2 regions of the Acidilutibacter cellobiosedens genome follow, and region 2 is predicted to be linked to the other one. Evidence: a T-box and tRNA genes for the amino acid it is inferred to sense, from the RefSeq annotation. Region 2 holds a T-box; the other holds one or more tRNA genes.
What was found. The T-box of region 2 lies ahead of ileS (isoleucine--tRNA ligase). A T-box ahead of a tRNA ligase gene usually reads a tRNA of that ligase, here a tRNA-Ile.
Positions count from the first base shown of each region.

Region 1: it has a tRNA-Ile gene. The T-box ahead of ileS (isoleucine--tRNA ligase) is inferred to sense a tRNA for this amino acid. The anticodon was not compared.

Region 1 covers NZ_CP035282.1:2,526,822-2,542,099, forward strand. The annotation lists gene EQM13_RS12180 (ribonuclease H-like domain-containing protein) at 70-1,077, shown strand; tRNA gene EQM13_RS12185 (tRNA-Phe) at 1,185-1,257, opposite strand; tRNA gene EQM13_RS12190 (tRNA-Ile) at 1,262-1,338, opposite strand; tRNA gene EQM13_RS12195 (tRNA-Pro) at 1,374-1,447, opposite strand; tRNA gene EQM13_RS12200 (tRNA-Val) at 1,460-1,532, opposite strand; tRNA gene EQM13_RS12205 (tRNA-Trp) at 1,556-1,630, opposite strand; tRNA gene EQM13_RS12210 (tRNA-Ile) at 1,649-1,725, opposite strand; tRNA gene EQM13_RS12215 (tRNA-Pro) at 1,761-1,834, opposite strand; tRNA gene EQM13_RS12220 (tRNA-Val) at 1,847-1,919, opposite strand; tRNA gene EQM13_RS12225 (tRNA-Trp) at 1,943-2,017, opposite strand; tRNA gene EQM13_RS12230 (tRNA-Ile) at 2,036-2,112, opposite strand; tRNA gene EQM13_RS12235 (tRNA-Ser) at 2,129-2,219, opposite strand; tRNA gene EQM13_RS12240 (tRNA-Ser) at 2,232-2,321, opposite strand; tRNA gene EQM13_RS12245 (tRNA-Lys) at 2,331-2,406, opposite strand; tRNA gene EQM13_RS12250 (tRNA-Gln) at 2,425-2,502, opposite strand; tRNA gene EQM13_RS12255 (tRNA-Arg) at 2,510-2,586, opposite strand; tRNA gene EQM13_RS12260 (tRNA-Gly) at 2,597-2,670, opposite strand; tRNA gene EQM13_RS12265 (tRNA-Tyr) at 2,689-2,774, opposite strand; tRNA gene EQM13_RS12270 (tRNA-Thr) at 2,775-2,850, opposite strand; tRNA gene EQM13_RS12275 (tRNA-Asp) at 3,403-3,479, opposite strand; tRNA gene EQM13_RS12280 (tRNA-Val) at 3,544-3,619, opposite strand; tRNA gene EQM13_RS12285 (tRNA-Glu) at 3,626-3,700, opposite strand; tRNA gene EQM13_RS12290 (tRNA-Met) at 3,788-3,864, opposite strand; tRNA gene EQM13_RS12295 (tRNA-Leu) at 3,880-3,966, opposite strand; tRNA gene EQM13_RS12300 (tRNA-Asn) at 3,980-4,054, opposite strand; rRNA gene rrf (5S ribosomal RNA) at 4,058-4,174, opposite strand; rRNA gene EQM13_RS12310 (23S ribosomal RNA) at 4,239-7,170, opposite strand; tRNA gene EQM13_RS12315 (tRNA-Ala) at 7,212-7,287, opposite strand; rRNA gene EQM13_RS12320 (16S ribosomal RNA) at 7,372-8,901, opposite strand; gene EQM13_RS12325 (selenium metabolism-associated LysR family transcriptional regulator) at 9,221-10,135, shown strand; gene EQM13_RS12330 (aminopeptidase) at 10,250-11,671, opposite strand; gene EQM13_RS12335 (response regulator) at 11,685-12,344, opposite strand; gene EQM13_RS12340 (sensor histidine kinase) at 12,341-13,507, opposite strand; gene EQM13_RS12345 (chemotaxis protein CheW) at 13,524-13,982, opposite strand; gene EQM13_RS12350 (hypothetical protein) at 14,181-14,582, opposite strand; gene EQM13_RS12355 (LacI family DNA-binding transcriptional regulator) at 14,560-15,278, opposite strand, start outside.
Region 2 covers NZ_CP035282.1:3,035,299-3,050,576, reverse strand. The annotation lists gene EQM13_RS14705 (BaiN/RdsA family NAD(P)/FAD-dependent oxidoreductase) at 1-692, shown strand, start outside; gene EQM13_RS14700 (Cof-type HAD-IIB family hydrolase) at 703-1,518, shown strand; gene EQM13_RS14695 (sugar-binding transcriptional regulator) at 1,750-2,715, shown strand; gene EQM13_RS14690 (transcriptional regulator GutM) at 2,729-3,082, shown strand; gene srlA (PTS glucitol/sorbitol transporter subunit IIC) at 3,162-3,683, shown strand; gene srlE (PTS glucitol/sorbitol transporter subunit IIB) at 3,700-4,680, shown strand; gene EQM13_RS14675 (PTS glucitol/sorbitol transporter subunit IIA) at 4,696-5,052, shown strand; gene EQM13_RS14670 (NAD(P)H-dependent oxidoreductase) at 5,301-6,593, shown strand; gene EQM13_RS14665 (thiamine pyrophosphate-dependent dehydrogenase E1 component subunit alpha) at 6,692-7,654, shown strand; gene EQM13_RS14660 (alpha-ketoacid dehydrogenase subunit beta) at 7,668-8,660, shown strand; gene EQM13_RS14655 (2-oxo acid dehydrogenase subunit E2) at 8,672-9,694, shown strand; gene lpdA (dihydrolipoyl dehydrogenase) at 9,737-11,425, shown strand; T-box leader at 11,495-11,708, shown strand; gene ileS (isoleucine--tRNA ligase) at 11,768-14,866, shown strand; gene EQM13_RS14640 (gluzincin family metallopeptidase) at 15,016-15,278, shown strand, end outside.

The DNA of each region.
Region 1 (15,278 bases), 510 kb from region 2:
ATTTAATTATAACACTTTTATTTAATTTAATAAGTAAAAAATATTTGAGTATACGTTAAGAGGTGAAAAATGAAAAACTATATTAATACAGAGCCTATATCCATAGATACAAAAAAATATTTCGATACAGATAAAATATGTTTTTTAGACATTGAAACCACGGGGTTCAGCAGAGAAAAAAGTTTTATATATTTAACCGGAATACTTCTTCCTCATAATGGTCATCTTTCAGTTAATCAGATTTTCATTGATAATCCCAATGAAGAAGACGAGCTTTTAAAAGAAGTAATGAAAATAGCGGAAAGATATAAATATATAATTACCTATAATGGGGACAATTTTGATCTTCCTTTTTTAAATTACAAATATAAAAAATATAATATTGATTATAAAATTTCTTATGATAAAAGTATTGATCTATATAGGATAATTAAAAAAGAAAATGATTTTTTAGGCCTTAAAGATTTAAAGTTAAAATCCGTCGAAAAATATCTTAATATATTCAGAGAAGATAAAATTAGTGGAAAAGAATGTACAAATATGTACTATAAATATATGAATCAAAGAAATGAGGATCTAAAGAGGAAAATACTACTTCACAATTATGAGGACATAAAAAATTTACCTAAATTGTTATCCATATTTAACATAATAGAAGATAAGAAAACTGTAGAAATGTCAGTTTCTTCCAAACCCTTTAAAATAATATTAGAAGAAATGAATATTCAAGATGAATCGTTGGAAATCAAATTTCAATGGCATGGGCTGAAAAATATTCCTATCATATATTTTGATGAAAACTTCAGTTTAAAATACGATCCCACTAATAAAGAGGGAATATTAATCTTACAATCAAATCAAGGTTTATTGTCAAACAACAAGAAATGTCTTTATTTAAATTTATCAAATTTTCCTGAATTGAAGCCTATTAAGGACAGTACCTCCTTTTGCCTTCCTGAAAACATAATATTATTAAAAGCAGATAAAATCTTAATTACCGATAATATCATAAATATAGTTAAAAATATAATAGCTTTTATTGTAAAAAAGCCTTCTATTGAAGCATTAATAAATTAAGGAAGCCTTTTTTGAAACCCATTTACGGAAAATTTATATTAAGGAAATTATAATTTTCCTATGGATTATAAAAAAAATAGACTTATAACATTTAAGTCTATTTTTAGTGCCCAAAGGCGGAATCGAACCACCGACACGAGGATTTTCAGTCCTCTGCTCTACCTACTGAGCTATCTGGGCAAAATGGTGGGCCTTCAGGGACTCGAACCCCGGACCTGCCGGTTATGAGCCGGACGCTCTAACCTACTGAGCTAAAGGCCCTCAATTTTTGAAAAATAATCATATAATTCTTCTAATCGGAGTGGTGGGATTTGAACCCACGGCCTCATGGTCCCGAACCATGCACACTACCAAGCTGTGCCACACCCCGCTATCTTTACAGTGGGTACAATAGGGCTCGAACCTATGACCCCCTGCTTGTAAGGCAGGTGCTCTCCCAGCTGAGCTATGCACCCTAATCCTAATAATTGTTTACTATTGGCAGGGGTGGCAGGATTTGAACCCACGACATTCGGTTTTGGAGACCGACGTTCTACCACTGAACTACACCCCTTTATAACAAATATAAAAATGGTGGGCCTTCAGGGACTCGAACCCCGGACCTGCCGGTTATGAGCCGGACGCTCTAACCTACTGAGCTAAAGGCCCTCAATTTTTGAAAAATAATCATATAATTCTTCTAATCGGAGTGGTGGGATTTGAACCCACGGCCTCATGGTCCCGAACCATGCACACTACCAAGCTGTGCCACACCCCGCTATCTTTACAGTGGGTACAATAGGGCTCGAACCTATGACCCCCTGCTTGTAAGGCAGGTGCTCTCCCAGCTGAGCTATGCACCCTAATCCTAATAATTGTTTACTATTGGCAGGGGTGGCAGGATTTGAACCCACGACATTCGGTTTTGGAGACCGACGTTCTACCACTGAACTACACCCCTTTATAACAAATATAAAAATGGTGGGCCTTCAGGGACTCGAACCCCGGACCTGCCGGTTATGAGCCGGACGCTCTAACCTACTGAGCTAAAGGCCCCTATTCTTTTACTCTTTGGCGGAGAAGGAGGGATTTGAACCCTCGCACCCCGTAAAAGGTCTACTCCCTTAGCAGGGGAGCCTCTTCAGCCACTTGAGTACTTCTCCTTACAAGCTAAATGGCGGAGAGGGTGGGATTCGAACCCACGCGGGCCAAAGACCCAAACGGTTTTCAAGACCGCCCCGTTATGACCGCTTCGGTACCTCTCCAACAATATATGGTGACCCATCGGAGACTCGAACTCCGGACACCCTGATTAAAAGTCAGGTGCTCTACCACCTGAGCTAATGAGTCATAATAATTTTATAATTTTGGCTGGGGTGGCAGGACTCGAACCTGCGGAAATGCTAGAGTCAAAGTCTAGTGCCTTACCGCCTTGGCTACACCCCAAAATTAATGGTGCACCTAGGAGGATTCGAACCCCCGGCACACGGATTAGAAGTCCGTTGCTCTATCCACCTGAGCTATAGGTGCTAATTTCTTCTGGAGCGGGTGAAGGGAATCGGACCCTCGCAACCAGCTTGGAAGGCTGGGGCTCTACCACTGAGCTACACCCGCACATATATTATTTTTTCATGGTGGAGGGGACTGGATTCGAACCAGTGAAAGCTCAGCTAACGGATTTACAGTCCGTCCCCTTTGGCCAACTCGGGAACCCCTCCTGGAGCTGGTGAGAGGACTTGAACCCCCAACCTACTGATTACAAGTCAGTTGCTCTACCAATTGAGCTACACCAGCAGATTTATTAAATTTCTGCCTTAAAACTACAACACTGCTTATATTAACTGTTCCACTAAGCGATTCACTCCAAATCGAAATACACGATTTGGGTTCTCTGCTTATACCAATTGAGCTACACCAGCAGATTTATTAAATTTCTGCCTTAAAACTACAACACTGCTTATATTAACTGTTCCACTAAGCGATTCACTCCAAATCGAAATACACGATTTGGGTTCTCTGCTTATACCAATTGAGCTACACCAGCAGATTTATTAAATTTCTGCCTTAAAACTACAACACTGCTTATATTAACTGTTCCACTAAGCGATTCACTCCAAATCGAAATACATGATTTGGGTTCTCTGCTTATACCAATTGAGCTACACCAGCATGTTTATTAAATTTCTGCCTTAAAACTACAACACTGCTTATATTAACTGTTCCACTAAGCGATTCACTCCAAATCGAAATACATGATTTGGGTTCTCTGCTTATACCAATTGAGCTACACCAGCATGTTTATTAAATTTCTGCTTTCGATTTCATCATTTGTTATATTGTTTTTAATGGCGACCTGGATGGGGATCGAACCCATGACCTCCAGCGTGACAGGCTGGCATTCTAACCAGCTGAACTACCAGGCCGCATTTTACTTACCATCATTTATATATTATTACTTCTACTCACTTTTGCCACTACATTTTTTATTGGTGGGCACAATAGGGCTCGAACCTATGACCCCCTGCTTGTAAGGCAGGTGCTCTCCCAGCTGAGCTATGCGCCCTCCTTTTGGTGACCCTACCGGGATTCGAACCCGAGTTACCGCCGTGAAAGGGCGATGTCTTAACCGCTTGACCATAGGGCCTCAATAGTTACATATATTTTATTATATTGATATCATAGAACAGAAAAAAATAATAATTTAATTTCTTTATTATTCTATTTTTATAAATGGTTGCGGGGGTTGGATTTGAACCAACGACCTCCGGGTTATGAGCCCGACGAGCTACCAGACTGCTCTACCCCGCGATATAACCACCCTAATGCCGGGAACCGGAATCGAACCGGTACGATCTTTTAAGGACCGCAGGATTTTAAGTCCTGTGCGTCTGCCTGTTCCGCCACCCCGGCTTATCTTTTCTTTTGGCTCTTGGGGTGGGGCTCGAACCCACAACCTACCGGTTAACAGCCGGTTGCTCCGCCATTGAGCTACCCAAGAATGTTCTGGCAACGTCCTACTCTCCCAGAGCGTTTCCACTCAAGTACCATCAGCACTGAAAGGCTTAACTTCTGTGTTCGGTATGGTTACAGGTGTTTCCCTCTCGTCTTTGTCACCAAATACTTTTTCCTTTTTTCCTTTTACTTCCTTACCCTTTTCCCTGAAAACTTTGAAGAAGAATCTTTAGGTCAAGCCCTCGACTTATTAGTTTCTCTCAGCTTAAAGTATTACTACTCTTCCACCTGAGACCTATCTACCAGTTCGTCTTTCTGGTGTCTTACCTCCTTTGCGGAGTGGGAAATCTCTTCTTGAGGTCTGCTTCGTGCTTAGATGCCTTCAGCTCTTATCTTTCCCAGACTTAGCTTCTCAGCTCTGCCTCTGGCGAGACAACTGATTCACCATCGGTCTGTCCATCCCGGTCCTCTCGTACTAAGGACAGCTCCTCTCAAATTTCCTGCGCCTGCGACGGATAGGGACCGAACTGTCTCACGACGTTCTGAACCCAGCTCGCGTGCCTCTTTAATGGGCGAACAGCCCAACCCTTGGAACCTATTTCAGCCCCAGGATGAGACGAGCCGACATCGAGGTGCCAAACCTCCCCGTCGATGTGAACTCTTGGGGGAGATAAGCCTGTTATCCCCAGGGTAGCTTTTATCCGTTGAGCGATGGCCTTTCCACTCGGTGCCACCGGATCACTAAGTCCAAGTTTCCTTCCTGCTCCACCTGTATGTGTCGCAGTTAAGCTCCCTTCTGCCTTTACACTCTTCGTACGATTTCCAACCGTACTGAGGGAACCTTTGAGCACCTCCGTTACTCTTTGGGAGGTGACCGCCCCAGTCAAACTGCCCAACTGACAGTGTCCCTGTACTGGCTTCACAGTACTTGGTTAGAATTTCAATATCATAAGAGTGGTATCCCACTTTTGACTCCATAAATGCTGGCGCACTTACTTCTCTGCCTCCCACCTATTCTGTACATATGATATCAAAATCCAATGTCAGCCTACAGTTAAGCTCCATGGGGTCTTTCCGTCCTGTCGCAGGTAACACGCATCTTCACGTGTACTACAATTTCACCGGATCCCTTGTTGAGACAGTGCCCAAGTCGTTACACCTTTCGTGCGGGTCGGAACTTACCCGACAAGGAATTTCGCTACCTTAGGACCGTTATAGTTACGGCCGCCGTTTACTGGGGCTTAAGTTCTAAGCTTCGTATTTCTACTGACTCTTCCCCTTAACCTTCCAGCACCGGGCAGGTGTCAGCCCCTATACTTCGTCTTTCGACTTCGCAGAGACCTGTGTTTTTGGTAAACAGTCGCTTGGGCCCTTTCACTGCGGCCGGATTATTTCCCAGCCGTTTGGCCTTCTCTTCTTCCGGCACCCCTTCTCCCGAAGTTACGGGGCTATTTTGCCGAGTTCCTTAACAAGGGTTCTTCCGTGCGTCTTAGGATTCTCTCCTCGCCTACCTGTGTCGGTTTCCGGTACGGGCAATCATATACTCGATAGTGCCTTTTCTTGGCAGTTTGGATTCGGATGCTTCGCTACTTCTTTTTTCGCTCCCCATCACCTCTCATAACTCTTTCACGGTTTTCCCTATGAAAGCTTACTTCAGGCTTAGACACACTTTTCCATCTGTGTGCTCATCTTATCCTCCTGCGTCAGCACCTCTCTCTAACGCATATTCTTGGTACAGGATTCTCAACCTGTTGTCCATCGCCTACGCCTTTCGGCCTCGGCTTAGGTCCCGACTTACCCTGAGCGGACGAGCCTTCCTCAGGAACCCTTAGGCTTTCGACGGGCAAGTTTCTCACTTGCCTTTTCGCTACTCATGCCAGCATTCTCTCTTCTGTTTCGTCCACTACTCCTTTCGGTATAGCTTCTTCCTCACAGATTGCTCCTCTACCGATATTTCTATCCCACAGCTTCGGTGTCAGGTTTAGCCCCGGAAATCTTCGGCGCAACGTCACTTGACCAGTGAGCTATTACGCACTCTTTAAATGTATGGCTGCTTCTAAGCCAACATCCTGGTTGTCTCCGTAACTTCACATCCTTTGCCACTTAACCTGCACTTTGGGACCTTAGCTGGTGATCTGGGCTCTTTCCCTTTTGACTACGAAACTTATCTCCCGCAGTCTGACTCCTATTTCTATGAGTATGGCATTCGCAGTTTGATAGGTTTTGGTAACACTTTGTGCCCCTTTACCATTCAGTGCTCTACCTCCATCTCACTTTCCATAAGGCTAGCCCTAAAGCTATTTCGAGGAGAACCAGCTATCTCCGGGTTCGTTTGGCATTTCACCCCTACCCACAGTTCATCCGATAGTTTTTAAACACTAATCGGTTCGAGCCTCCACGGAATTTTACTTCCCTTTCACTCTGACCATGGGTAGCTCACCCGGTTTCGGGTCTACTATATGCAACTTTCGCCCTATTCAGACTCGGTTTCCCTACGGCTCCGCAGCTTCACTGCTTAACCTTGCTGCATATCGTAACTCGCTGGCCCGTTCTACAAAAAGTACGCAGTCACACTTTCTAATAGTGCTCCTACTGCTTGTAGGCATAGGGTTTCAGGTTCTTTTTCACTCCCCTCCCGGGGTTCTTTTCGCCTTTCCCTCACGGTACTATTCCTCTATCGGTCATCGGTTAGTATTTAGCCTTGGGAGGTGGTCCTCCCTGCTTCCCACCGGATTTCTCGTGTCCTGTGGTACTCTGGTTCACAACTGTCGAGTTTCTTTGTTTCGCCTACAGGGCTTTCACCTTCTCTGGCGGAACTTCCCAGTCCCTTCGGCTGCTTTTCTTCTCTCCTTATGTTGTGTCCTCAACCCCGAAGGTTTAACCCTCCGGTTTGGGCTCTTTCCTTTTCGCTCGCCGCTACTCTGAAAATCGATTTTTCTTTCTCTTCCTTGGGGTACTTAGATGTTTCAGTTCCCCCAGTCTCCCTTCATTCACCTATTTATTCAGTGCATGATGCCTGAGGTTTGCTCAGGCGGGTTCCCCCATTCGGATATCTCCGGATCTATGTCTGTTTGCGACTCCCCGAAGCATTTCGGCGCTTACCCCGTCCTTCTTCGGCTTCCGATGCCAAGGCATTCACCCTATGCCCTTATTTGCTTGACCTACTTCTTTTCTTCTTCTTTACTTTTCAGTTCTCAAGGTTCTGGTGGAGATGAGGAGATTCGAACTCCTGACCCCCTGCTTGCAAGGCAGGTGCTCTCCCAGCTGAGCTACACCCCCAAAGAGTTAAAACCATATTATATTAATATTTCCTATTAATATATTATTTATAAATTAATACAGTGGGAATTAAATTCTCCTTAGAAAGGAGGTGATCCAGCCGCACCTTCCGATACGGCTACCTTGTTACGACTTCACCCCAGTCATTAACCCTGCCTTCGACGGCTGCTCCCCTTTCGGGTTCGCTTACCGGCTTCGGGTATTGTCAACTCCCATGGTGTGACGGGCGGTGTGTACAAGACCCGGGAACGCATTCACCGCAGCATGCTGATCTGCGATTACTAGCAACTCCAGCTTCATGCAGGCGGGTTGCAGCCTGCAATCCGAACTGGGATCGGCTTTTTGGGATTTGCTTCGCCTTACGGTGTCGCTTCCCTCTGTACCGACCATTGTAGCACGTGTGTAGCCCAAGACATAAAGGGCATGATGATTTGACGTCATCCCCACCTTCCTCCGATTTATCACCGGCAGTCCTTTTAGAGTCCTCAGCTTTACCTGTTAGTAACTAAAAGTAAGGGTTGCGCTCGTTGCGGGACTTAACCCAACATCTCACGACACGAGCTGACGACAACCATGCACCACCTGTCTCCTCTGTCTCCTAAAAGCCATATATATCTCTATATACTTCAGAGGGATGTCAAGCCTTGGTAAGGTTCTTCGCGTTGCATCGAATTAAACCACATGCTCCGCTGCTTGTGCGGGTCCCCGTCAATTCCTTTGAGTTTCAATGTTGCCATCGTACTCCCCAGGCGGAGTGCTTATTGCGTTAGCTGCGGCACTGAGCTTTGACACCCAACACCTAGCACTCATCGTTTACGGCGTGGACTACCAGGGTATCTAATCCTGTTTGCTCCCCACGCTTTCGTGCCTCAGCGTCAGTTTAAGTCCAGAGAGTCGCCTTCGCCACTGGTATTCCTCCTAATATCTACGCATTTCACCGCTACACTAGGAATTCCACTCCCCTCTCCTTAACTCAAGCTGAACAGTTTCATATGCTTATTAAAGTTAAGCCTTAACCTTTCACATCTGACTTGTTCAGCCGCCTACGCACCCTTTACGCCCAATAATTCCGGACAACGCTCGCCCCCTACGTATTACCGCGGCTGCTGGCACGTAGTTAGCCGGGGCTTCCTCCTCGGGTACCGTCATTATCTTCCCCTAGGACAGAGCTTTACGATCCTAAAACCTTCTTCGCTCACGCGGCGTTGCTGCATCAGAGTTCCCTCCATTGTGCAATATTCCCCACTGCTGCCTCCCGTAGGAGTCTGGACCGTGTCTCAGTTCCAATGTGGCCGTTCACCCTCTCAGGCCGGCTACCCATCGTCGCCTTGGTAGGCTTTTACCCTGCCAACCAGCTAATGGGACGCGAGGTCATCTCACACCGATATTCTTTAACTTACTCTGCATGCGCAGTGTAAGTATCATAGGGTATTAATCCCGGTTTCCCGAGGCTATCCCCTTGTGCGAGGCAGATTCCTCACGCGTTACTCACCCGTCCGCCGCTAAGGAATACGTATTCTTCCCGAAGGCTTCCTAAGTATTCCTTCGCTCGACTTGCATGTGTTAAGCACGCCGCCAGCGTTCGTCCTGAGCCAGGATCAAACTCTCAATTTAAAGTTTGCCTTTGCTCTTATCAAACACTAACTTCTTTTTTACAACTTGTTTTTTACTCAAATTTATTCCCACTGTTTAATTTTCTTGGTTCATTGTTGACCTTCTTACTATAGCATAAACAGCTCTCTTTGTCAAGGCCAACATTCTTTATTTTTTATGATTTACAATTGATGCTCTTTTTTGTGACAACTATTTTAATATACCAGCTTAAAATTCATTTGTCAATAGAAAATTAAATTTTATTATTATTTTTTTACTTTAAAAATATACTCATTATCTGATAATATATAATTAGAATTTGAAGAAAGCGGTGATCTTTTTGGATTTAAGACAATTAGAAACTTTCATAGAAGTTGCAAATTTGAAAAGCTTCTCAAAAGCTGCCGATAAATTGTACATTACTCAGCCCACTGTAACAAACCATATACAAAACTTAGAAAAAGAGATGAAAACTTCTCTTATAAATCGCTCTGGCAAAAATATATCATTGACTCCTTCTGGAACCATATTATATGAATATGCTATTAATATAATTAATTCATGCAAGATGGCTAAATTCAAATTGGAATCCTTCAAAGGTAAAATACAGGGACATTTAGACATCTTTTCAAGTACTATTCCCAGTAAATATGTACTTCCAAACATTGTATATAATTTTCTTTTAACATATCCTGATGTAACTTTCTCCTTAATATCCAAGGATTCTAAAAGTATTATAAAAAGTATCCTGGAAGGGCAGAGCGATTTTGGAATAATAGGGACGAAACACTGTGCTAACCAATTAGAATATATTGATTTAATGGAAGATAACCTTTTTTTAATTACTCCTAACATCAAAAGGTTTTCTTGCCATAACTATTCTACATTAGAAAAAAATATACTCTTAAAAGAAAAGATAATAATGAGAGAAAAAGGTTCGGGTGTAAGAGAATTAGTAGAAAGGCAGATGGAACTAAATTTCTTAAATTTAAAGCAACTAAATATAATAGGATACGTTGAAGATACGGAAATAATAAAAAAACTTGTTTCCTTAGGAGCAGGAATAAGTTTTCTTTCGGAAATATCTGTAAAAGATGAAATTCAGCAAAAAAAAATTAAAATATTCAACATTGATGGATTCAATCTTAATAGAAAATTTTATTTTGTATACCATAAAACCAGACATCTATCACCTTTAAGCGAAGCCTTTAAAAATTTTACCTTAAATTATATAGCATCCAATATTAATAATTAGTAAAAAAATATATATAACTGAAAAAGGGGCCGGTACATAATCGGTCATTATTAGTTGTACCAGCCTTTTTATTTATTGAAATCTCAAGTATTTAAAGCATATTGGTTTCAACTTTTATTTAGACAAATAAAAATATTTATATCCCTTGTAAGTTTCATAAACGTCCCCTTTACTTACTATCTCATAAGGAGCATGCATACTCAAGACAGGAACTCCGCAATCCACTACATCCATTCCATAATTAGCTAAAATATATGCGATAGTTCCTCCTCCTCCTTGATCTGTTTTACCTAATTCTCCTGTCTGCCATACGACTTTATTTTCATCAAATATTCTGCTTACATAACCGATAAATTCTGCATTTGCATCATTAGAACCACCTTTTCCTCTTGAGCCGGTATATTTAATTAAACTAATACCATTACCAACTACGGCAGAATTGTTTTTCTCAAAAGCCTCCGGATAATTCGGATCAAATCCTGCTGCAACATCAGCAGACAACATTCTTGAATTTGATAACGTCCTTTTAAATTTAATTAAGTTTGAATCTTTACCTAAAATTTCTGCTACTGCATTTTCAAAAAATTGAGAATGCATTCCGGTGCTGCCTACACTCCCGATCTCCTCTTTATCCACAAATAAACCTACGGATGTTCTTTCCGGGATATCCATATCTAATATTGCCTTTAGAGAAGTATATGCACATACTCTATCGTCATGACCATAAGAAGATATAAGACCTCTGTCCAATCCTACGTCTCTTGCCTTGCCTGAAGGTACCGCTTCTATTTCTGCCGTCAGAAAATCAGATTCGGTTATTCCATATTTCTGGTATAAAGTATTCAATATATTAAGTTTTATTTTATTATCCAAATCCTTCTCCTTATAAGGAATACTTCCTGCAATAATATTAAGCCCTTCTCCTGCTATTCCTTCGTCAAGAGTCTTAGCCATCTGGTCTTTAGCCAAGTGAATTAATAAATCCGTTATTAGAAATACAGGGTCCTTTTCATCTTCTCCTATTTCAACTTCTATTTCTTCCCCATTCTTCTTAATTACAATTCCATGAAGAGATAAAGGAATGGAAACCCATTGATATTTCTTTATTCCGCCATAATAATGGGTCTTAAGCAAAGCTAAATTTGAATCCTCATAAAGAGGAGCTTGCTTCAAATCAAGCCTTGGCGAATCTATATGAGAGCCGATTATATTCATTCCCTTTTCCATATCTTCCTTTCCTATGACAAAAAGTGCTACTCCCTTATTTTTATTATTAAAATAAATCTTATCTCCGGCTTTTATCTTCTTTCCAGTTTCTAATATTTTTTCTAATGGTTTAAACCCTTTTTCTTCAGCCCTTCTGATTATCTCTTTAGTTGCTTTTCTTTCAGTTTTTCCGACATTTAAAAATTCTTTATAATCCTCACCCATTTGAAAGATCTTGTTGAACTCATCTTCTTCAACATACTCCCAAGTATTTTTATGTTTTAAGAATAATTCCTCCTGAAGCATTTTCCCTTTACTCTTTTCACTCATTTAAATCCCACCTTTATATTTTCTTTATATTATTTTTATAAGCAAATATGGCTGCTTGGATTCTATCATTTACTTTAATCTTCTTAAATATATTAGAAACATGATTTTTAACAGTTTTTTCGCTTATGTATAATTTATCTGCTATCTCTTTATTGTTAATTCCTTCTGCCAAAAGGGTGAGAACTTCATATTCTCTTCTGGTTAAAGACTTAATCTTAGCTAAATCTTTATTCTCCTCTCCTTTTGAATTAATCTCATCAACAAGCATCGAAGCAATACTGGGCTGTATATAAGTCTTACCGGCATAAACGTCTTTAATGGCTTTGACCAAACTGTCCGAATCAGAATCTTTTAAAATATATCCATTTGCTCCAATTTTCATAGTCTCAAAAAGATATTCCCGAGCATCATGAATAGTTAGCATAATAATTTTAGATGTTTGTCCCATATCTTTCAATCTTCTTAATACTTCAATTCCATTTAATTTGGGCATATTTATATCCAATAATATAACATCAGGCTTACATTCTACTGCCTTCTTTATGGTCTCTTCCCCGTCTCCGGATTGAGCGATAACTTCAATATTATTTCCCAGCTCTAACAATTGCTTCAGTCCCTCTCTCATTAAAACATGATCGTCTGCTATCATCACTGTTATATTCTTACCTTTCATACGTATAGTTCCTCCTCTACAAATGGTATATAAAAATAAAGTTTCGTTCCCTTCCCTGGAGACGACTTAATTTGTAATTCACCATCTAATAATTCAATTCTTTCACGCATACTTATTAATCCAAATCCATTTTTCTTCGGCTCATATTCAATATGTTTATTATCGCAATCAAACCCAACTCCATTATCCGAAATAATTACATTTAATCTTGACTTTGCCTTCTCTACCATAATAGAACAAATACTTGCCTGAGAATGTTTTTTGACATTGGCCAGAGCTTCTTGAATTACTCTAAAAACCGCAACTCCTATAGTCGAATTAACATCGCTTATGTCGCCGATAACGTTTAACTTTACAATTATACTGTTTTCTTTCATATAATTATATATATATCTCTCCAACGTCGGCTTCAATCCTAAGTCGTCCAAAGACATAGGTCTTAAGTCATAAATTATTTTTCTTACATCTTTAAGGGTTTCTCTTACTATTGTTTTCAAGTTGCCGAGTTCAACCTTTGCTCTCTCTTTATCTAAATCCTGTAACTTTTCACACAGCTCTGCTTTTATCAAAATATTTGCCATGGATTGAGCAGGCCCGTCATGAATGTCTCTTGCGACTCTTTCCCTCTCTTCTTCTTGTCCTTCGATTATTTTAATACCTAAATATTGACGTTTCCCCAAGTCATCTATAGTTAAAAGGATTTGATCGGTATTTTCTTGAAGATATTTTACTGCAACTCCGATTTTTTTATTTACATTATCTGCCTTTTTCATAATGTCAAGATTGGCCTTAAGTCTTAATTCATACTCATATCTTCTTTCCAGCAAAGTTCTTTCTTTTTCTCTTAAGAGAATAAGTTTTATTCTTAAATCATTTGCTTCTTCATAAGCATCCTTTATATCCTGCTCACTATATATGTCAAAATTTTTACTAACGGTAGCAAGCTTAAACCTGGCCTTTCTTTCTTCAATTTCAGCAAAATCTACTTCCTTGGTTGTATTATCCACCAATTTTTTTATATCCGATAGTTCTTCTTCTATCCTTGTATATTCCTTTTTGATATTTTCCGATATATCAATTATTTCCTCTCTTCCTGTTTCAATAGCGTTAATTGTTTGATGAAATACATCATTGATCCTCTTTATGTTTAAAGAATCACTCATTACATACACCTCTAAACTAAATTTTCATCTGCTCTATTTCACTTTTTTCACTATCATTAAGAACTTTTTCTAAATCGATAATAATTATAAGCCTTTCTTCACTTAATTTTCCCACCCCTATTATATATTTTCTATCTATACTTGAAATAATATCCGGTGCAGGATCAATCTCATTGTCATTTAACCTTACCGTTTGAGATGCCTCATCTACTACAAACCCTATTTGTTTTTCATTAAGATTAATAATAATAACTCTGGTATCAGCATTAATTTCCGTATTCTCAAGATTAAACCTCTTCTTTAAGTTAATTATAGGTATTACTTTACCTCTATAATTGATTATTCCATCAATAAACTTAGGAGTATTGGGAACTTTCACCGTTTCTTTATAAGATCCTATTTCTTTGACATTCATAATATCAATTCCATATTCTTCTTTTCCTAATTTAAAAACTACATATTGATTTTCTGACATAAATCTTCCCTCCTATTCTAAATATAATATATTTCTACATTTTTCTCATTTATCCTTCTATATAATAAATATAATCTTTAGTACCTACTATTGAAATTGCAGGACTATTTTCCATTATTTGTAATTAAAATCAAAAATAATAGAACCCTGATTACTACTAAATATATAATTAAAAAGTACACAATGTGTACTTTTTAATTATATAAAAATAAGCATAAATAAAGACGCTAAAAAATCAATAACCCCTATTATCATAAATATCTTATTTAAAACCTTGTACAATTCTTTGCGAAATTTAAGATTGTCATGCATTCTTACCTTAGAAATAGTTTTATCATCAAATCGAGTTTGCCTCAACTCATCTATTGAAATCTCCCCTTCTGATTTTTTTACAATCTTCTTATGGAGAGACCAAGATTGTAATTCAAACACAACCCCAACTACCAAAAACACCATTGAGACTATAAAAAAATTATTACTCAATCTTGTAGAAAAACCTGTTTCTTTATTGATAAATAAGGATAAGAATAGCACCACTGCCATATCTATGGATAATAATATAATTATTAATTTTTTCCTATTCTGCTTGTATTTTTCCACAGCTTTCCCTCTTCTTTATTTGAAATGGCAATTTAATATTGCCCTTATCAAACTTTTCTTCCTTAAGTTCTTTAATGATTTTTCTTATTGCCACCGCTCCAATATCGTAATAGGGTTCTTTAATCGTAGTAAGTTTAGGTCTAAGAATCTGACTTATTTTAATGTCACCGTAGCCTGCCACAGAAATATCATCGGGTACCTTTACTCCGCAATCGTAGAAATAATTAATCAGCCCTATAGCAAGCTCGTCATGACTTAGGAATACCGCTGTAGCATCATATTTTTCTACTAAATCTTCAACTTCCTTGCCTATATCATATCCGTCTTCAATGCTACATCCTTTTGCAAAACAGATTAATTCGTCTCCCTCTCCAAATTCATCAATGGCCTTTTTATATCCTTCAATTTTGAACTTTTCCAATGAATATTCTTCGTTTTCATGAGTGCTGACATAAATAATATTTTTATGTCCCAAACTGATTAAATAATTAGTCATCTCATAACTTGCATCTAAATCGTCTATGGATACCGTAAGGACATTTTCCATATAGAAATACTTATTCAAATACACAAATGGTATGTTCTGTTGATCTATTTGTTCTTTAACTTTTTCATTTATTATTTCGGATATTAATATTATTCCTTCCACCTGTTTCCTATTCAATAGCTGAATAAATTTTAGCTCCGTCTCCTTAT
Region 2 (15,278 bases):
CCTTGGGACATAAAATCACAAATATATTTCCGGGCTTGGTACAATTAAAGACAGAGGAAAGATTATTAAAAGAGGCAGACGGAGTCAAGATTATAGGTAACATTAAACTTGCCAATCATGGATGTATACTTAGAGAAGAAAGAGGAGATATACTTTTTACCAATTATGGTATATCAGGTCCTCCTGTTCTACAGATATCGAGAGAAGCTTTGGAACTGATTAATATGGGGCAAAATCCGGTTGTTATTATTTCGATTATTAATGATAGGACAAAAGAGGAATTAAGAGAATATCTGAAAAAAAGATTTAGTTATAAGCCCAAAAGAACAATGGAAGAAAGCCTTATTGGACTTATAAATAAGAGGCTTATAGGAATAATGCTTAAAAAAACCGAAATTGACAGAAGAAAATCAGCAGGAAATATTACCAAAATGGAATTGGAGAAGATAGTTAATATTCTTATGAATTGGGAAATGAAAATTATAGGGAGCAAATCTTTCCCAAGCTGTCAGATAACAGCCGGAGGAGTCTCCACAGATGAAATAAACTCGAAGACTTTAGAGTCGAAGATAATCAAAGGGCTGTATTTTTCGGGAGAATTGATAGATATTGACGGAGACTGTGGAGGCTTTAACCTTCAATGGGCTTGGGCTTCAGGATATATTGCTGGCGAAAATGCAGCCTTAGATTAAGGAGGAAAAAATGTTTAAAATATTAACTTTAGATTTAGACGGAACACTTCTCAACCCCAAACATAAAATATCTGAAAAGAATAAAAAGATTATACATGAATTAAATGAAGAGGGAGCAAGAATTATATTAGCTTCAGGAAGAGAACCTAATTCTATATTACCGTTTAATCATGAGTTGGGGATAAAGGATTTTGTTATAGGATTTAATGGAGGAATTATTTCAGACTGGACAGGGGAAAATATAATTTATGAGAAAAAACTTGATTCTAAAATAGCAGAAAATATAATAAAAAATTGTCAAGAAGGGGATATCTGTACCTTTGTATTCATCAAAAATAAGATATATGTGGACAGTAAAAAGAAAGAGGGATATAACATTTTTGACTCATATACTGCATCAGGACTTAATAAAGTAGATAACATATATAAATTTATAGATGATAATAATTATTGGGACAGAATAGGGAAGCTGCTTTTATGTGATGATAATAAAGTATTGGCATCATTTAAAGATAAAATGGAAAAAATATTTGGCTCAAAGCTATCATTTGGATTTTCTCTTCCTTATTTTTTAGAAATTTGGAATCCTGAAGTAAGCAAAGGGAAGGCTATACAAGTAATAAGCGAAAAGCTTAATATAGACAGAAAAGATATAATGGCAATCGGTGACGGAGAAAATGATATTTCTATGATTAAGTTTGCCGGTCTTGGAGTGGCTATGGGTAATGCATTGGAATCAGTAAAGAAAGAGGCTGATTATATAACTCTTTCCAATAGAGAAGATGGAGTGGAATATGTAATTAAAAAATATTGGAGAGGCGAATAGCCTCTTGATTTTTTAGCCTTATTTTAAATTGTTAAATTTCAATCAATAAATTGATTTTTATTTACTTATAAAAGTTTTTTAAAAATTTTTTTATTGAATTTATTGTGTATATCATATAATTAAATAGTGAAAAAATAAACATAACTTGACAACATAAAAAATTGTTGATATTTTATAAGTAAATTATGAAAATAATTTAATATATTGAAAAAAAATTCAAGGATGGTTGGTATGAGTAAAAATAATTATGATATTAGACTTATGGTTAAATGTGCGCAGATGTATTATGATGAAGGATTAAATCAAGGAGAAATAGCAGAAAAATTGCAAATTTCTAAATCTTCTGTTTCAAGAATATTATCATCCGCAAGGAATGAGAATATAGTGAAAATTTCCGTAGTTAATCCTATTAAAAATCAGTATATTGATTTGGAAAAACAGATGGAAAGAAAGTTTAAATTGAAAGAGGTAATCATAGTTGACAGTATGACTAATGAGCCGGAAGAGATAAAGAGAGAGCTGGCAAGGGCGGCAGCAGAATACTTAAAACGGGTAATTAAAGATGACCAAATAATAGGAGTGACTTGGGGAACAACTTTAAGTAAGATTCCTGAATATGTGAAAAATGACAGGAGAAATAAAGTTACATTTATTCCTTTGGTCGGGGGAGTTGGTGAAACAAATATAGAAATTCATTCAAACAGTATAGCTCTTGAACTCTCTAAAAAATTCAAGGGAGAAAGTAGAATGTTGTATGCTCCTTCCATAGTTGACAATGAAGATAGAAAGGAAATCTTTATTCATGATAAAAATATACAGGCATTTTTTGAATTAATGAAAAAAGCAGATATTGCTTTAATGGGAATAGGTTTTCCTCTATTAAATACCTCTACATTGATCGAAAGCGGATATTTTACATTAGATGATATTGAAGATTTAGAAAGACAAGGAGCTACTGCCGATATTTGTTCCATGTTTATTGATAAATACGGAAGCGGAGACAAATTTGAACTGAATAAAAGAATTATAGGAATCAGCTTAGAGTCATTAAAAAAAGTTCCTTTAAAGATAGGAGTGGCAGGATATATAGAGAAGAAAAAGGCAATTTTGGCTTCTATAGCAGGAGGATATGTAGATGTTCTAATTGTTGACAGCAAAACGGCGGAAGCAGTTCTTGATTTATCATATGCATTTTGATAGGGGTGAAATAATGAGCGATTTAACAAAGGTTATAATATTTATATTTTCTATGTGGATATTGCAGGGAATTCTCTCTTATTTTCAGATAAGAAATTTTAAAAAAGTAGTGGGAACTATGAAAAAAGAAGGGAAATTACTAATCGGCCAACAAAAAGGAAGAATATCTCAGGGAATAATTGTTATATTAGCCGTGGATAAAGACAATAAAGTGGTGAATGCTCAGGAGATGAGGGGAATAACAGTATTTGACAGATTCAAAGTAAAGGAAGAATTCATAAATAAATCCATTGACGAGATAAAAAAAGAATTACCTTCTTTAAAAGATAAAAAGACAGCTATGGCATTGAAAAAAGCGTTTGATTAAATATAAAAAGTTTATTAATTATAGGCGAAAGGAGGGTAGATTTTAATTATTAATTTAAAAATAAAGGGGGAATATGTAAATGAAAACTCTTGCAAAGATAGCTGAAGGATTTATATCTTTATTTCAGGCAGGCGGAGAAAATCTTGTTGGGTTAATAACAGGAATACTTCCGACTCTTATTGTATTGATAACATTCGTAAATGCGTTGATAAAAATCATAGGGGAGGATAAGGTTCAAAGAGTTGCTCAAAAGGCCACAAAGAATGTATTTTCAAGGTATATTATACTTCCGTTTATATCCGTGTTCTTTTTGACCAATCCCATGTGTTATACTTTTGGAAAATTTTTAAAGGAAAAGTATAAACCAGCTTTTTATGACGCGGCAGTATCTTTTGTACATCCTATAACAGGGCTGTTTCCTCATGCTAACTCCGCGGAATTGTTTGTCTATCTGGGAATAGCGCAGGGAATACAGAAATTAGGTTATTCCCAGGGAGACCTTGCTATAAGGTATTTTGTAGTAGGACTCATTGTTATATTTATTCGCGGAATTACTACAGAGTTTATTACTAACAAGATGTTGAGCAAAAAACAGGTATAAATAGGAGGGAAATATTATGGAATATAAAAGCGTAAAAATAGAGAAAGGCCCGGGAGGTTGGGGAGGTCCTTTAATTATTTCTCCAAAGTCCGGAAAGGACAAGATAGTATCTGTTACTGGTGGGGGAATTTCCGATGTGGCACAAAGAATAGCGGATTTAACCGGAGGAGTAACGGTAGATGGGTTTAAAACATCTGTGCCTGATGAAGAAATTGCAGTGGTTGTTATAGATTGTGGAGGTACTGCAAGATGTGGTGTATATCCGAAAAAAAATATCCTGACGGTTAATTTAGTACCTGTAGGGCAATCGGGACCTTTAGCTAAATATATAAGAGAAGATGTTTACGTATCTGGGGTGGGGTTAAAGGATATAGTTTTAACGGAAGAATTGGAAGAAGAAACTCGTGAACACAATAATCAGGGCAGTACTGATACTGTGGCTATAGAAAAAGAGGTATACGCAAAAAAGGGCAATATAATTGAAAGAATAGGAAAAGGGACAGGAAAAGTAGTCGGAATATTTTATTCAGCGGGGAAAGAATCGATAGATTCTGTAATTAAAAATATACTTCCCTTTATGGCTTTTGTTTCTATGCTTGTTGGGATCATATTGAAAAGCGGTATAGGAGATATTATTGCTAAATTTGTAGCTCCCTTCTCCGGAAGCTTAGGCGGATTATTAGTTATATCCCTTATAGCAGCAATTCCCATACTTTCTCCATTGCTTGGTCCTGGAGCTGTTATAGCACAAATAGTAGGGGTACTTGTAGGTGTGGAAATAGGTAAAGGCAATATACCTCCCCAATATGCACTTCCTGCGTTATTTGCTATAGATCCCCAGGTAGGTTGTGATTTTATCCCAGTAGGGCTTAGCTTAGGTGATGCAGAACCGGAAACAGTGGAAATAGGTGTTCCAGCTATATTATTTTCCAGACTGATTACTGGACCTATATCGGTAATTATTGCTTATTTATTCAGCATCGGACTATATAAATAGAATAGGAGGATTTTTATGAAATACTCGGTAACAGTGGTAGGAATGGGGGAAATGGTAAAAGATCTTATTGAAGAAAATATGCTAATACTGTTTAACGAAAATGCTCCGGATGAATTGGCTGAAATTTCAGTTCTTCATACTATAGATAAGATGAAAGCAGATGTAGAAATTGGAGATACAATTGTAATCGGCGATAAGAAATTCACAGTTACCGCTGTTGGCGATGAGGCTAATAGGACTTTAAAAGAATTAGGCCATTGTACTTTTAAATTTAAAAATTTCAACGAAAAGGAATTGCCCGGAGTAATAATATTAGAAGGCAAGCATAATATAGAAGATATAAAGATAGGAGATATCATCTCCATATATTAGATGTATATCTCCTCAAAATAATAATTAATTCTATACCATTATAACAAAAAATAGATATATAGATATAAAAAAAGCCATAATTTCCTTATAAATTTTCTGTTAAATTGGTTTTGAAAAAGCCCTTTTATATCTGTTAGTCGGAAGAACAAAAGTTGACTATATTATATTTTAACTATATAATCATCTTGAAATAAAATTAATAGTATGAAATTTTTTTCAATAATATGCTGAGAAATGGAGGAGTAAAAATGTTGGGACTGAACACAAGATTGGCTAAGTTAGAAGAAGAAGGCAAACAAATAAAGGTTGGACTGGTAGGAGCAGGACAGATGGGAAAAGGGATGGTCAGCCAAACTATGTTGATGAAAGGTATGATTCCTTCTCTTGTAGTAGACATAAATTTGGATAACGCAGTGGAAGCTTATACATTAGCTGGCATTAGAAAAGAAGATATAATTATAGCAAATACCCTTGAACAAGTAAATAGGAGTATAGAAGAGGGGAAATATGTAGTTGCTCAGGATTTTGACTTTGCCGCAAGGGCAAACCTTATAGATGCGGTAGTAGATGCTACAGGAGTTCCTGATATCGGTGCTAAATTGGCGATGGATTCTATATTCAACAAAAAACATATCGTAATGCTCAATGTGGAAGCAGATGTGGTCATAGGACCGATACTTAATAAATTTGCTCAAAATGCAGGAGTAGTATATACAGGAACGGCAGGAGACGAACCGGGGGTTGTGAAGGAATTGTATGATTTTGCCGACGCAGCAGGGTTTGATGTCCTTGCTATAGGAAAAGGCAAAAATAATCCGGTAAATTTGGAGTCAAATCCAGATAGTGTTTATGAACAAGCCTTAAAATCAGGTGTAAGTCCTAAGATGTTGACATCTTTTAAAGACGGAACTAAAACCATGGTGGAATTGACATGCATGGCTAATGCTACAGGATTCATACCCGATATAAGAGGAGCTCATGCACCATCGGCTACCGTAAATGAGCTGACAGGTATTTTTAGATTAAAAAGTGAGGGCGGCATTTTAAATCAATACAGAATTGTAGATTACGTTAATGGAATTGCTCCGGGAGTATTTATAATAATAACGAGTAAACTTCCTCAGGTTCATCGTGAAATGCAATATTTAAGTATGGGACCTGGGCCAAATTATGTTCTTTATCGTCCATATCATCTTACAAGTCTTGAAACTCCATTAACCGTTGCAAAAGCTGTCTTAGATCATCAACCAACAATTATACCTATGGGTAAACCTATAGCGGAAACTATCACTATAGCTAAAAAGGATTTGAAGGCAGGAGAAAAATTTGACGGGTTAGGAGGATATACGGCTTACGGAAGTGTTGATACTTATGAAAATGCTAGAAAGGATAATTTGGTACCCTTCGGCTTGATAAATAAGAATGCTGTTGCTAAAAGGGACATAAAAAAAGGCGAAGCTATATCCTATGACATGGTCAAACTGGATACTACAACTTTGATATATAAACTAAGGCAGATACAGGAAGATCTTATAGGATAGAAAATTTATTAACGGAAATATATAAAAATGAGAATTGGAATAGGCCATTCTCATTTTTATATATAATGAATATTTTTAATAAAACAGGAGGAATATATATGACTTATATTGATAAAGAGACAATATTGGAAATGTATAAGAGAATGAACCAAGCAAGGGCGTTTGAGGAAAAGGTGAGTTACTTTTTTGCAAGAGGGATGGTTCATGGGACAACTCATCTTTCCGTCGGAGAAGAGGCATCGAGTGTTGCAGCTTGTATGGCATTAAATAAGGATGATTTAATCACGTCAACTCATAGAGGGCATAGTCAGGTTATTGGGAAAGGAATAGATTTAAATAAAATGATGGCTGAACTTTTGGGGAAATATACAGGATATTGCAAAGGTAAAGGCGGTTCCATGCATATAGCAGATGTAGAAGCAGGAAATTTGGGAGCTAACGGAGTAGTCGGGGGCGGACACGGAATAGCTGTAGGTGCAGCGTTGACTCAGCAGATGAAAAAGACCGGAAAGATTGTCCTGTGTTTCTTTGGGGATGGAGCTTCCAATGAAGGAAGTTTTCATGAATCGCTGAATTTGGCATCTGTATGGAAATTGCCGGTGATTTTCTATTGTGAGAATAACTTATACGGTATGTCGGTACCGGTAAAAAATTCAATGAATATCAAGGATATAGCAATAAGGGCAAAGGCTTACGGAATTCCCGGATATGTAGTAGACGGAAACAATGCAATAGATGTTTATAATTTGATAAAGGAAGTGTCTGAGTATGTAAGAAGCGGGAAAGGGCCCGTACTGGTTGAAAGTAAAACATACAGATGGCTGGGACATTCAAAGTCCGATGCTCAAGTGTACAGAACAAAGGAAGAAGTAGAGGAATGGAAAAAGAAATGTCCCATTAGGAGATTGAGAAAATATATATTGGAAAACAATATAGCAAAAGAAGAAGAGTTAAATGATATAGAAAAAACGGCTAAGGATCAGATAGAAGAGGCTGTGGAATTTGCAAACAACAGTCCAAATCCACCGATTGAAACTGTGACTGAAGACGTGTATGCATAGGAGGGAGAAGGAAATGGGACAGATGAAAGAAATGACTTATAAAGATGCAGTTAAGACGGCAATGTGTGAAGAGATGAGAAGAGATGAAAATGTATTTCTGATGGGAGAAGATGTAGGAATATATGGAGGAGCTTTCGGAGTATCTGTGGGAATGTTTGAAGAGTTTGGGAAGGATAGGGTAAGAGATACCCCCATATCTGAAGCGGCCATAGTTGGAGCTGCTGCCGGAGCGGCGGTTACCGGGATGAGGCCTATTGTAGAAATAATGTTTATGGATTTTACCACTATTGCTATGGATTCCTTAGTCAACCAGGCAGCAAAAATGCGCTATATGTTTGGAGGAAAAGCAAAAGTTCCAATGGTTTTGAGATGTCCGGGAGGGTCGGGAACAGGAGCGGCAGCCCAACATTCTCAAAGTTTGGAAGCGTGGTTTTGCCATGTACCCGGACTTAAAGTAGTGGTACCGGGAACCCCGAAAGATGCAAAAGGGCTTTTAAAAGCAGCCATAAGGGATAATAATCCTGTGGTATTTGTCGAACAGAAGACATTGTATAAGGTTAAAGGCCCCGTTCCCGAAGATGAGGATTTTATAATCCCATTAGGGGAAGGGGAAATTAAACATGAAGGAAAAGATGTAACAATAGTGAGCTACGGGAGGATGCTTCCGAGAGTGATAAAGGTTGCCGAGGAAATGGAGAAGGAAGGAGTAAGTATAGAAGTAGTAGATCCGAGAACATTGGTCCCTTTAGATAAGGAAATGATAATAAATTCTGTTAAAAAGACGGGAAGATTGATATTAGTAAATGAAGCAGCTAAAACAGGAGGGTATTTGGGAGAGATAGCTTCTGTTGTAACGGAAAGCGAAGCCTTTGATTATTTGGATTCGCCTATAATCAGACTTGCGGGTTTGGACGTGCCAATACCATATAATCCCGAATTGGAGAAGGCAGTAGTACCGAGTGAAGAACAAATAAAATCTGCAGTAAACAAGACATTGAATAGATAGGAGGCGAAAGTATGGATATGCAGAAGGAATTTTTAGATATTCCGGGGAAAGTGAGAGCGACTCCTGCCGCAAGAAGAATTGCAAAAGAGAGGGGAATAGATTTGTTCAAAATTAAGGGGACTGGCCCTAAAGGCAGAATACAGGAAAAAGATGTTGTGAATTTTAAACGGGATTCACTAAAAGTTACTCCCCTTGCACGAAGGATTGCGGAAAGTGAAGGAATAAATTTGGCCGATATTAAAGGAAGCGGCTCGGAAGGTAAAATAATGAAGGAAGATTTACTAAAGGCTAAAAAAGAAAAAGACCTGAAACAAAAGCCTGTGGAAAATTTAAAAAAAGAAATTGAGGTAATTCCTATGTCAAATATGAGAAAGATAATCGGAGAGAGGATGTCTCAAAGTTTTTTTTCGGCTCCTACCTTTACTTTGAACACTGAAGTCGACATGACTGAGGTAAAAAAATTAAGAGGGGAAATAAAAGAGGATATAATGGAAAAAACTGGGGAGAAAGTCACTATTACGGATATAATCCTTACTGCGACAGCTAAAGCTTTAAAAAATCACCCGATGATAAATGCAAGTTTATCGGAAGACGGACAAGGTATTATCATTCATGATTATGTAAATCTGGCAGTAGCGGTGGGAATGGAAAAAGGACTTCTTACTCCGGTAATAAAAGATGCGGATAAAAAAAGTTTAACTGAAATGGTCATTGCTGAAAAGGATGTCACTGAAAGAACAATGAATATGAAATTGTCTCCTGATGAATTACAGGGAAGTACATTTACGGTAAGTAATTTGGGAATGTATGGAATTACTCATTTTAATCCTATTATCAATCCTCCTAACAGTGCAATATTGGGAGTAAATGCCATAGTAGACAGAATAGTGCCTGTGGGTGGTCAGCCGGTAATAAGATCCATAATGACATTAAGCTTAACGGTAGATCATAGGATTATAGACGGATTAATCGGAGCTAAATTTTTAAAGGAATTAAAATATCTGTTGGAAAATCCGTTATTGATTTTGGTTTAAAATTGATGTATTAATTGTAATGCAAAAAGGGAGGGTTTTATATTGGCAACGGAAATAATAATGCCCAAAGCAGGTATGGATATGCAGGAAGGGCAGATAATCAAATGGCATAAGAAAGAAGGGGATTATGTAGAAAAAGGCGATGTTCTCCTTGAGATAATGACGGATAAGGTAAACATGGAAGTAGAGGCTGAAACTTCCGGTTACTTACTTAAGATATTAAAAAATAAAGGAGAGGTAGTTCCCGTTATAGCAACCATAGGGTATATTGGAGAAAAAGACGAGGACATATCTCAAATTGTAGGATTTCAATCTTTATCTAAAGGGAAAAAATCGGAAGCCATTTCATCAGATAATAATATGTATGACGTAATAATAATAGGAGGAGGTCCGGCTGGATATGTATCGGCTATTAAATCGGCTCAGATGGGGGGAAAGGTAGCCTTAATAGAAAAGGATATTTTAGGAGGAACTTGTTTAAACAGAGGATGCATTCCTGCCAAAACATATCTTAAAAATGCTGAAATAATTCACGAAATAGAAAAAGCAAAAAAAAGAGGAATAATTATCTCAAATCCTGAAGTTAATATTGATATGGAAAGGACTGTGGAATTAAAGAATCAAGTGGTTAAGACCCTTACGACGGGAGTTCAGGGACTCTTAAAGAGTAACGGAGTGGATATATATAATGGAATAGGAAGATTAACAAAAGGGAAAAAGGCATCTATAAATGGTAACAAATTAATTGAAGGAAAGAAGATCATATTGGCAGGAGGCTCCAAAGCTGCCAGAATAGATATTCCTGGGATAGAAAGTAAATTAGTCCTTACCAGTGATGAAATACTTAATTTAAAGGAAATTCCAAAGGAACTGGTTATTATAGGCGGAGGAGCAGTGGGAGTAGAATTAGGAGCGGTGTTTAGTTCTTTTGGAAGCAAAGTGACCATAATAGAGATGATGGATAGGATAGTATCCAACATGGATGAGGATATATCCACGCTTTTGGAGGATTCATTAATAAAAAAAGGAGTTAAAATTTTAACCTCAGTTAGACTTCAAAGAATAACAGAAAAGAATGAGAAATTGGTCATTGAAGTTGATAAAGGAGAAAGTATGACAGCGGATAAAGCACTTCTTTCCATAGGGAGAATTCCTGATTTAGAAGGAGCTGGAGATATTAAATTTGAAATGGAAAAAGGAAGGATTAAGGTTAATGATTATATGGAAACCAACGTAGAAGGAATATATGCTCCGGGAGATATAAACGGCAAGAGAATGCTTGCTCATGCAGCATTCAAAATGGGAGAAGTTGCGGCTGTAAATGCTATGGGCGGGAGAGAAAAAATAAATTTGAATTGTGTACCCAGTTGTATATATACAGTTCCGGAGGCTGCATCCGTAGGTCTTACTGAAGAAGAAGCAAAGAAAAGTTATAGTATTTCTGTAGGAAAGTTTCCTTTTGCCGCCAACGGAAGGGCATTATCCTCAGGAGAAACCTCGGGATTTGTAAAAGTGATAGTTGATAAAAAGTATGGGGAAATATTGGGAGTCCACATAATAGGACCTTCAGCATCGGAAATAATAAATGAAGCATCATCACTTATGGCTATGGAAATAACCGCATATGAAGCGTCGGAGATTGTTCACGGTCATCCTACATTTTCCGAAGCTTTACAAGAAGCATGTGCTGACAGTTTAGGAAGAGCTATACATCTTCCTAAAAGAAAATGATTTTTAAATTTTTTAATCCTTGACAATATATCATCTTTGCGGTATCATGGTTAAAATGGAATTTAATATTTAAAAGCTGTGAAAAGGAGAGTATTAAAGGCTGATTAGCATACAGAGAAGATAGTCATAAGGTGAAAGACTGCTCTAAACCCTTTAAGAAGATCACCTTGGAGCTGTTTGCCTGAATAAGAGTAAGGCAGTACGCCTAAAGCGTTATTTGAAATGAGTGATAAGGTTTCATACCTTATAAAGTGGGTGGTACCACGGAAATTTCGTCCCTAAGTTTTAAAACTTAGGGACTTTTATTTATATTCACAAAAACTATTGGAGAGGATGAAAATAGTGAAAAGATTTGAAGAATTTAAAAATTTACCTGTCAGTGAGCAAGAAGGAGAGATATCTAAATATTGGGGAGAAATAGATCTTTTAAAGAGGACCGTTGATGAAAGGGACGAAAATAATCCTTTTATATTTTATGAAGGGCCTCCTACAGCTAATGGAAAACCTGGCATACACCATGTTATGGCAAGAACATTAAAGGATTCGGTATGCAGATATCAGACTATGCTGGGACATCAGGTGAAAAGAAAGGCAGGATGGGATACCCATGGGCTCCCCGTGGAAATTGAAGTTGAAAAACAGTTGAAATTGAATAACAAACAGGATATTGAGAAGTATGGCCTTGAAAAATTCAATAAAAAATGTAAGGAATCCGTATTTAAGTATGAAAAGCTGTGGAATGATATGACTCAGAGAATGGCTTATGAAATTGATCTGAACAATGCCTATATTACTCTTAAAAACGAATACATTGAGTCGGTATGGTATATATTAGATAAGTTTTTTAAAGAAGGTCTTTTGTATGAAGGCCATAAGGTACTTCCATATTGTCCGCGTTGTGGTACCGGTCTTGCTTCTCATGAGGTGGCACAAGGCTATGAGGAAATAAAAAGCGAGACCGTGATAGTAAAATTTAAAAGAAAGGACAGAAATGAGTACTTTCTTGCTTGGACCACAACCCCATGGACTCTTCCGAGTAATGTATCATTGTCGGTAAACCCTGAAGAAGATTATATAAAGGTGAGAGAAGGAGAAGAAATATACTATTTGAACAAAAAACTTGCCGATAAGGTACTGAAAGGTGACTATGAAATTCTTGAAGAAATGAAAGGAAAGGCTTTGGAATATATTGAATATGAGCAATTGATGCCTTTCGTTAAAACAGATAAAAAAGCCTTTTTTATAACGATTGCTGATTATGTAACTACGGAAGACGGTACAGGAATAGTACATTCAGCTCCCGCCTTCGGAGAAGATGATTATAATACGGGAAAGAGGTATGGATTGCCTGTATTAAAGCCCGTAAATGAAGAAGGGAAATTTACAGAAACCCCTTGGAAAGGGAAATTTGTGATGGATGCGGATCCTGATATTATTCGATGGCTGAGGGAAAACGGAAAACTTTATAAAAAGGAAAAAATAGTCCACAATTATCCTCATTGCTGGAGATGCCATACACCTCTTTTATATTATGCAAAACCAAGCTGGTATATTGAAGTAACTAAATTTAAGGATAAGCTCATAGAGAATAATAACGGAGTAAAATGGTATCCTCCTTTTGTGGGAGAGAAAAGATTCGGAAATTGGCTGGAGAATTTGAACGATTGGGCAATTTCAAGAAGCAGATATTGGGGAACTCCTTTAAATATTTGGAGATGCAATAGATGTGGGCATATTACAAGTGTAGGTTCTATAAAGGAACTTGTGGATAGATCTATTGAAGATATAGATGAAAATGTTGAATTACACAGACCTTATGTGGACGATATACATTTAAAATGTGATAAATGCGGAGAAAAAATGACAAGGGAAAAGGATGTTATTGATGTTTGGTTTGACAGCGGAGCAATGCCTTTTGCCCAACACCATTACCCTTTTGAAAATAAGGAGAATTTTAGCACACTATTTCCTGCGGATTTTATATGTGAGGGAATAGATCAAACAAGAGGATGGTTTTATTCTCTTCTTGCCATCTCTACATTTATGACCGGAAAATCTCCCTATAAGAGAGTACTTGTTAATGATTTGATATTGGACAGAGAAGGCAAGAAGATGTCTAAGTCAAAAGGTAATACTGTTGATCCTTTCCAATTGTTTGATAAATATGGTGCCGATGTTTTAAGGTGGTATTTATTATATGTATCCCCACCGTGGACTCCGACAAAATTCGATGAAGACGGATTAAGAGAAGTGGAAAGCAAGTTCTTTAGAAGTATAAAAAATGTATATAATTTTTTCGCACTATATGCGAATACCGATGAAATCGATCCGAGGGAATTTGATGTTCCTTATGAAAAAAGATCGGAACTGGATAAATGGATATTGTCCAAATACAACAGCATGTTGAAATCAGCCAGAGAGGGTATGGATAATTATGATTTAACTAAGGTAGTAAGACTTATTCAGGAATTTGTTGTGGAAGATCTGTCTAATTGGTATATAAGACGTTCCAGAAGACGTTTTTGGAAGACGGAGTTGGATGAAGATAAAAATGCGGTCTATAGTACAACTTATGAGATACTTTTAGGAATAAGCAAAATAATAGCACCATTTGTACCATTTATTGCAGAGGAAATATACAGAAATTTAACAGGCGGAATTTCTGTTCATTTGGAACTCTATCCCAAAGAAGAAGAAAAATTGATAGATCTAAAGTTGGAAGAAAAGATGGATTTGGTAAGAAAATTGGTAGGATTGGGAAGGGCCTCAAGAGAAAGCGTGAAAATTAAGGTCCGTCAACCTTTGAAAGAAGTAATTCTTGATGGAAAATATGAGAGTACAATAAGGGATTTGATACCTTTAATAAAAGAAGAATTGAATGTGAAGGAAGTAGTATTTGAGAAGGACCTGACTCATCTCATGAACTATTCCTTAAAACCTAACTACAAAGTTGCAGGTTCTATACTTGGTCCCAAGATTAAATCTTTTGCAAAAATTTTACAGGAAGTTGATACCCATGAGTTAGTAAATAAATTAGAAAAAGGGAAAGTTATATTAAATATAGATGGAGAAGATATAAATATAGAAAAAGATTATATAATAGTTAAAATTACGGCCAAAGAAGGATTTAATGTAGCCATGGAAGACAATCTTTTTGTAATATTGGAAACTGTTTTAACCGAAGACTTGTTAGAAGAAGGATATGCCAGAGAGTTTATATCTAAAGTTCAGCAGATGAGGAAAAGTAACGGCTATGAGATGATGGACAATATAAGAATATATTATAATGGAGACGAAAAAATCCAATTGTCATTAAACAAATTTGACGAATATATTAAGAAAGAAACCTTAGCGGTATCCATTGAAAAAGTTCAGGACTCTTCTTTAGAACAAGAAGACCTGAATGGACATATAACGGGAATTAAATTGGAGAAAGTATAAAAAGGAGGAAATTTTCCTCCTTTTTTAAATGTATAATAAAAATTAAGCTATAAAAGAAAACGTTTGTTTCCATTATGAATATTTAATGATATAATTAAATACAATAAAAAAGTTTGGCGGTTATTTTAGTTAGTATAGGAGGGTTATTTATGGTAAAGTTTTATGAAATGGTTGAAAGGTTATATGAATTGGACGTAAAGCTGAGTAAACTGGAATGGGTACAATATACGACGGGATACGATTTTGGTATTGAAGAGGCTCATGAAGAAATAAATAATTTTTTGAAGGATGAAAAAAATTATAGTTTGGTTCTTGAATACATGGAAAAAGCTTCAGGACCTGTAGAAAAAAGAAAGGGAGAAATTTTATATAATGAATTTAAATCATATCATTTGACTAAGGAATTAAACGA